DNA from 2 places in the Shewanella sp. ALD9 genome. Region 2 is predicted to be linked to the other one. Evidence: predicted binding sites of a transcription regulator. Region 2 holds the regulator's gene; the other holds the start of a gene.
The links. The regulator FliA, encoded in region 2, starts transcription of late flagellar genes. The targets are predictions, from matches to a motif close to CTAAAGNTNNNNNNNNNNNNGCCGATA.
Positions count from the first base shown of each region.

Region 1: CXF88_RS19235 (VC2046/SO_2500 family protein) is a predicted target of FliA. The motif match lies at 1,393-1,419, and genes of this name have one in related genera.

Region 1 covers NZ_PJCD01000042.1:220,657-224,078, forward strand. The annotation lists gene CXF88_RS19225 (EAL domain-containing protein) at 1-102, opposite strand, end outside; gene CXF88_RS19230 (DUF406 family protein) at 442-729, opposite strand; gene CXF88_RS19235 (VC2046/SO_2500 family protein) at 861-1,358, opposite strand; tRNA gene CXF88_RS19240 (tRNA-Tyr) at 1,484-1,568, shown strand; tRNA gene CXF88_RS19245 (tRNA-Tyr) at 1,658-1,742, shown strand; tRNA gene CXF88_RS19250 (tRNA-Tyr) at 1,773-1,857, shown strand; gene CXF88_RS19255 (PLP-dependent cysteine synthase family protein) at 2,179-3,240, shown strand; gene queE (7-carboxy-7-deazaguanine synthase QueE) at 3,331-3,422, opposite strand, start outside.
Region 2 covers NZ_PJCD01000002.1:7,087-10,508, forward strand. The annotation lists gene CXF88_RS03505 (protein phosphatase CheZ) at 1-505, opposite strand, end outside; gene cheY (chemotaxis response regulator CheY) at 519-902, opposite strand; gene CXF88_RS03515 (RNA polymerase sigma factor FliA) at 947-1,666, opposite strand; gene CXF88_RS03520 (MinD/ParA family protein) at 1,659-2,540, opposite strand; gene flhF (flagellar biosynthesis protein FlhF) at 2,545-3,422, opposite strand, start outside.

The DNA.
Region 1 (3,422 bases), on a different contig from region 2:
CAGTTGACACACTAACTCTGCAGTTTTTGAGAAATCACCTTGTTGTTTAGCACTGGAATTTACAATTAATTCCAATAAGTGCTGTTGCTCTTTTCGATTCATTTACATCCCGAAAAATGGCTTCATAACCCTAAATTTTTACATTATTAATCAGTACACTTGTTATTATTAGTTCTGAAAATCAGAATTTGAGTGATAATGTTACAATAATACATAGGGAGTGAAGTTCGCGTTAAAGGTATGAATAACGTTACATTACCATACGCTACTATACCTTTTTGTTATGTAAAGCAGATTACACGCGATACTAAAAAACAGCAATCCTTTACTAATATATTGTTACGCTTTATTTGGATTGTTGACACGCTAAACCCACTCCCACAAAATGTGTTTAACATCAATTATATGACAGTGTATATTTCTAATACAAACGACTGAAATCTACAGTTGATTTTCAAGTTGAAAAATCATTTTCTCTACGCTGAACGCAAAATCAAGCTTCAATGAAATAGTGCTATCTTCATCAATAATGTCCGCTTTAGTATCAGGAAAACGCTCTTGAGCCACTTGCAGCATAGATTGAGCTTGCAATAAGGCATCGTCTCCTACAAAGCTAAGCAGTAATAACGTATCTTCTGCTTCCACAACCGCGCCAATATCTACATAACTGCCGCATTCAGTACAACTGTCACTGACATTTCCTTGCTGCTGTTTAATTTGCTTAATCATTATGTCACCCCATCTGTTTGAACCACGTCAAATGGCAAATATAACTGAGTTTTGGCAAGCTTTTATTTGCCATGCTCACAATTATCAAAATTAAATCATAGTCTCAGGATTTTAGCCTGAAATCTCAGCAGTTAAGCCAGTTGTAAAGATAACGTATTAGATATTTTACGTTGCGTGCTGAGTTGTTCTAAAAAATGCATATCTTCTAATGGGGTGTGTTGTTGGTAAGCATTAATCGCTTTATGCTTAGTTAAGTAATCACAGTTACTTAATACTTCAACCATCGCATCAGATTGAGCGCCTCTTATCACTAGCGCTTCAGGTGTCAATGCTTGTTGTAGTTGAAACTGCCGTGCGCCTTGCTGCTGAAATAACATCGCGTTATCAATAGTGTCTGGGTGAATAGAAATATCATCTACTAATAACTGGGGTTGAGGTACAGAAAATTGTTGTCGCAGTTTTTGTGTGCTTTCTACATCATTATCTAACTGAAATTGAGCCATATCGCGAGCATCAACTGACAACATAGCCAATAGCAAACCAAATTCACCGCGACGATTGTTTTCAATCGCAACGTTTAATCGGCTCCCTATTTGTAACTCATTGACTAATGTTGACTCAATTTGCATATAAAAACATCACTACCACTGCTCGATGCTATTTTATCGACCAAACAGTCATAAACTTTAGTAAAATATTCAATTATCCACTTTACATATAAAAGGTTTCTGACTACTATGGCGACCGCAATTGAGGAGGGGTTCCCGAGTGGCCAAAGGGATCAGACTGTAAATCTGACGGCTCAGCCTTCGAAGGTTCGAATCCTTCTCCCTCCACCATTTGCGTTGCTTCAAAGTTCAAATCTAAAAGTGTTAAAGATGTAAAGAGTTAGAATGTAAAAAGAGAGTAAGAAAAAAAGAAAATATGTGGAGGGGTTCCCGAGTGGCCAAAGGGATCAGACTGTAAATCTGACGGCTCAGCCTTCGAAGGTTCGAATCCTTCTCCCTCCACCATCTTTCTTTTATTCCTATTTATCTTGCTGTGGAGGGGTTCCCGAGTGGCCAAAGGGATCAGACTGTAAATCTGACGGCTCAGCCTTCGAAGGTTCGAATCCTTCTCCCTCCACCATTTTACATTTTGCGATTGTTAATTGTATTTTAATCCAGATAACAATAAAAACACCATCAGTTCAAGTGCTAGAATCATTCCTCCTGTCATTTTTTGTCTCGTTAATACTTTCTGTTTTACCCTATCTCAGTGTTACAATTTATTGATATTCCTTACCTAATTACTTTCTGTATTACCTCGTGCTGTCATCTGTTGATTCTCCGGTACTGTCTTTCGTCTGCTATTTTTAATTAAATATGTTTGCTTATGTCGATAAACACTACTCTTAACTTTATATTTTAGTTATTATTTATTCCTTTTTGGAATAACGAGTATCATTGCATGTCATCTACTTGGGTCAATCAGGCCATCGCAAAAATAGAAGCCGATTTTCAACGGTCTGCAGACACCCATCTAATAAAATTAGATCTTCCACAACTTGTTGGAATAGACATTTATTTAAAAGATGAAAGTACTCATCCAACAGGTAGCTTGAAACATCGCTTAGCTCGATCACTGTTTCTATATGCGTTATGTAATGGCTGGATAAAAAAAGACACGCCCATTATTGAATCTTCATCTGGCAGTACCGCTGTTTCTGAAGCCTATTTTGCAAGATTACTCGGATTACCGTTTTTCGCTGTCATGCCAAAAACGACCGCAAAAAAGAAGATTCAACAAATAGAGTTTTACGGTGCACGATGTCACTTTGTCGATAATGGCAGTCAAATGTATGCTGAATCAGAAAGATTAGCCGCTGAGTTGCAAGGCCATTATATGGACCAATTCACTTATGCTGAACGCGCCACCGATTGGCGGGGTAATAACAATATTGCTGATTCAATCTTTAACCAAATGGAAAAAGAGCCTCATCCTATTCCAAGTTGGATTGTCATGAGCCCAGGTACCGGTGGCACTAGCGCAACTATTGGTCGCTATATTCGTTATCAACAACAACAGACGCAACTGTGCGTAGTCGATCCGGAAAACTCGGTATTCTACGATTACTTTCAAAGTGGTGATGCGAGCATTATTAGCGATAAGAGCAGTAAAATAGAAGGAATTGGCCGGCCACGTGTTGAACCGTCATTTATTGCTGGTGTTGTTGACTGCATGATTAAGATCCCTGATGCCGCCTCTATCGCAACGATTCAGTGGTTAGAACAACTCATAGGGCGTAAAACGGGTGCATCTACTGGCACCAACTTATATGGGGCGTTGTTGCTGGCAACACAAATGCGTAATGAAGGTCAAACAGGCTCTATTGTGACCTTAATTTGTGATGCGGGTGAGCGCTATCTCGATACCTATTACAACCCGCAATGGATAGAAGACAATATAGGCTGTTTCGAACACTACCGAGAAAAACTCATCGCGTTTAATCAATCTGGTTTACTTGGTTAACCTGTTGAAATTAAAAAGCCGTTGAATATAGATTCAACGGCTTTTTCGTTTCACCACTGGATATAATCTTAATTTTCACTAAGAAACACTTTAGTCTATATTCAAATACTTATGGGTTTGAATCGATAAACGCCAGTTACGGCTAATACACACCTTCATGGCAAGTTCTGTTGCGCGCGCCT
Region 2 (3,422 bases):
AGTCTTGCGCCATCAAAATTTCATTTAATAACTCGCGAAGACGATTAGAATCATTTTCACTATGTAACATAAACTGCTGAACATCATGACAAAGTGACTTAAACTCACCCATTTCTATGTCACGACGCATCAATTTATCCCACATTGGCGTCACTGATTGTATATTGCTAATGATGGTATCGGCCAAAGGTAGACATTCTTCAACTGCATCCATGGTTTTATTTGCGGCTTGTTCTGTCATGTCGATAACATAGTTCAATCTTTCTTTAGCATCTGGTATTTCGGTATTGGCTAATTCAGATAAACGGTTATCAACTTGAAAATCTTTTAGTGCACTATGGAGTTGTCGAGTTAGCTTACCAACTTCTTCAAAAAGCTCACGCTGCAATGGCGTTGCAAGCTCTCTGATCATTTCATCGGCTTTATCTTGTTGACCCAAGGTAAGCAATTCAACAAGTTCTTGGGCCTGTTCGAGAGTGATTAACCCCGATATTGATGCCTGCATGACTTATCCTTGCTTATGCGAGTCGTTCAAAGATTTTGTCTAACTTTTCTTTTAACGTAGCTGCGGTAAAAGGTTTTACGACATAACCATTTACACCGGCTTGCGCTGCAGCAATAATCTGTTCACGCTTAGCTTCTGCAGTTACCATTAGCACAGGTAAATGCTTTAACGAATCATCTGCACGGATTGCTCTAAGTAAATCAATACCTTGCATTCCAGGCATATTCCAGTCTGTTACCACAAAATCAAAATCGCCTTTTTGTAACATAGGTAGGGCTGTTGAGCCATCATCTGCTTCTTGGGTATTATTAAATCCCAAATCTCGCAACAAGTTCTTAATGATACGCCTCATTGTTGAAAAATCGTCAACAATAAGAATCTTCATATTCTTGTCCAAGGTTTCCTCCGGTGAGCTGACACTCGTTTGCTCTAGATAAGTTATTATTCTTGTGTCCAATGCTTGAGTTTCGCTTTTAATCTGAGCATTGCCTGACTTAATATCTGGCTTACTCGCGATTCGCTAACTTCAAGGATGGCACCGATTTCTTTTAAATTTAATGCTTCGTCGTAATACAACGACAACACTAATGCATCTCTTTCTGGCAATGTCTTAATTGCTTCAACCAATGCAGATTGGAATTGAATTTCAGCAAGCGAGTCAAAGGTTTCATCTGGCGTTTCGTTGTCTGTGATTAACACATCTTGCGACACACCAAGGTCTTCTATGCCTATGATTTTACCAACAGAAACATCATTTAAGATATGATGGTATTCATCGAGAGACATATCAAGTTTTTCAGCAATTTCTGTATCATTGGCATCTCTTCCAAGCAGTTGCCCCAATTCATCAATTGCATGTGCTACTAGACGATTATTACGATGAACTGAGCGCGGAACCCAGTCACCACGTCGAATTTCATCTATCATTGCACCACGAATTCTGATGCCTGCAAAGGTTTCAAACTTGGCCCCTTTACTGTTATCAAATTTAGATGAGGCCTCAAGTAACCCCATCATCCCAGCTTGTAATAAATCATCAAGTTGCACCGATGCTGGTAATCTTGCCAGCATATGATGAGCAATTCTTTTTACCAACGGTGCATACTGTTCAACAATAGACGTTTTGTTATCGAACTGAGTATACGCGGCGGCTTTATTCACTCGTTCTTCCTTCTTGTATCGGCTTACGTTGTACAAGACGTTCAACAAAAAACTCTAAATGACCACCTGGCTGTTGTGGAACTGGCCAAGTCATAATTTTATTGGCTAATCCATGATAAGCAATAGCTGAAGGCGACTTAGGATACGCTTCAACAACTAACTTTTGCTTACGAACAGCTTTACGTAAATTTTCATCGAATGGTATTGTTGCCACTAATTCTAAAGCAACATCTAAAAATCTATCCGTCACTTTACTGAGTTTAGCAAATAATTCCATACCTTCTCGTAAACTACGTACCATATTTGCCACAATTTTGAAGTGGAACACACCATGTTCACGACTTAAAATTTTAATCAGCGCATAAGCATCAGTAATTGATGTTGGTTCGTCGCAAACGACTATCAATACATCCTGTGATGCACGAGAAAAACTCAGCACCATGTCTGATATACCAGCAGCAGTATCCACAATTAAAATATCGAACTGAGTTCGCATTTCACTAAATGCACGGATAAGTCCAGCATGTTGTGCTGGCGACAACTCAACCATCGCTTGAGAACCCGATGTGGCAGGAACAATACCAATACCTTTAGGTCCACGAACAATGATGTCATCTAATTCGGCATCTCCGGACAAAACATGAGATAAATTTTTCTCAGCACGTATCCCAAGCATGACATCGACGTTGGCTAAACCTAAATCGGCATCAAGCACTAATACGCGTTTGCCTTTTTCAGCTAGTGCTACCGCAGTATTAATTGACACACTGGTTTTACCCACTCCGCCTTTACCACCGGATACGGCAATTACTTTAACTTTATCGTTATTTGGTTGATTCATCATACGTAAACCACTTGCTTGATCCCGAGTCATATCTTTACTCAAATGCATAGGCTGTGTCATTAGACCACACTGTGTCTTGTGACGATTGTTGTTCTGTTTCATTTAACGCCGCGAGAGCCTTTTTAGCCAACTCTAACGTATCTGCTACTTTCATGTCCTCAGGAACACGTTGACCGTCAGTAACATAGCTTAATGGTAACTCATTTTGAATCAATACGCTCAATGCACCTGCAATTGATATCGATTCATCTAACTTTGTTAAAATCGCACCCGCTAATGGAATTCGTTTAAAATGTTCTACAGCATCTTGTAACACACGACGTTGACCAGTCGCAGATAAGACTAAGTAGCTCCGAATTGGGATCCTACTATTTGCTGTTAAATTATCCAGTTGCTGATATAAGCGCATATCTCGCTGTCCCATACCTGCGGTATCAATTAATACTAACTTACGATTTCTAAATTGATATAAAATTTGTTCTAATTCGGTTAAATCATGTGCTTGCTTAACCGGACAGCCCATTATTTTGCCATAAGTCGCTAATTGCTCATAGGCACCAATACGATAATGGTCGGTGGTAATCAATGCTACCTGCTCTGGGCCATGATGGGCGGCAAAGCGAGCGGCTATTTTAGCTAAAGAAGTTGTCTTACCTACACCGGTTGGACCAACAAACGCCACAACACCACCACGTTTAACTATATCGTCGCCTTGATTGTCGAGTAAATTGGCTAAACTTTGTGGTAATGCTCTCACTAAATCGGCTGGGGTGTAGTGTTGACTTAGCCCCGCTAGTTTAGCAGCAACGGCTGGAGAAAACTCTGCTGCAATCAATTTACTTTCTAGCATTGCGCCAACAGGATCGGTACGCTTTTTTTGATCTTTCATCAACGATGAAACTTGATGGGTCA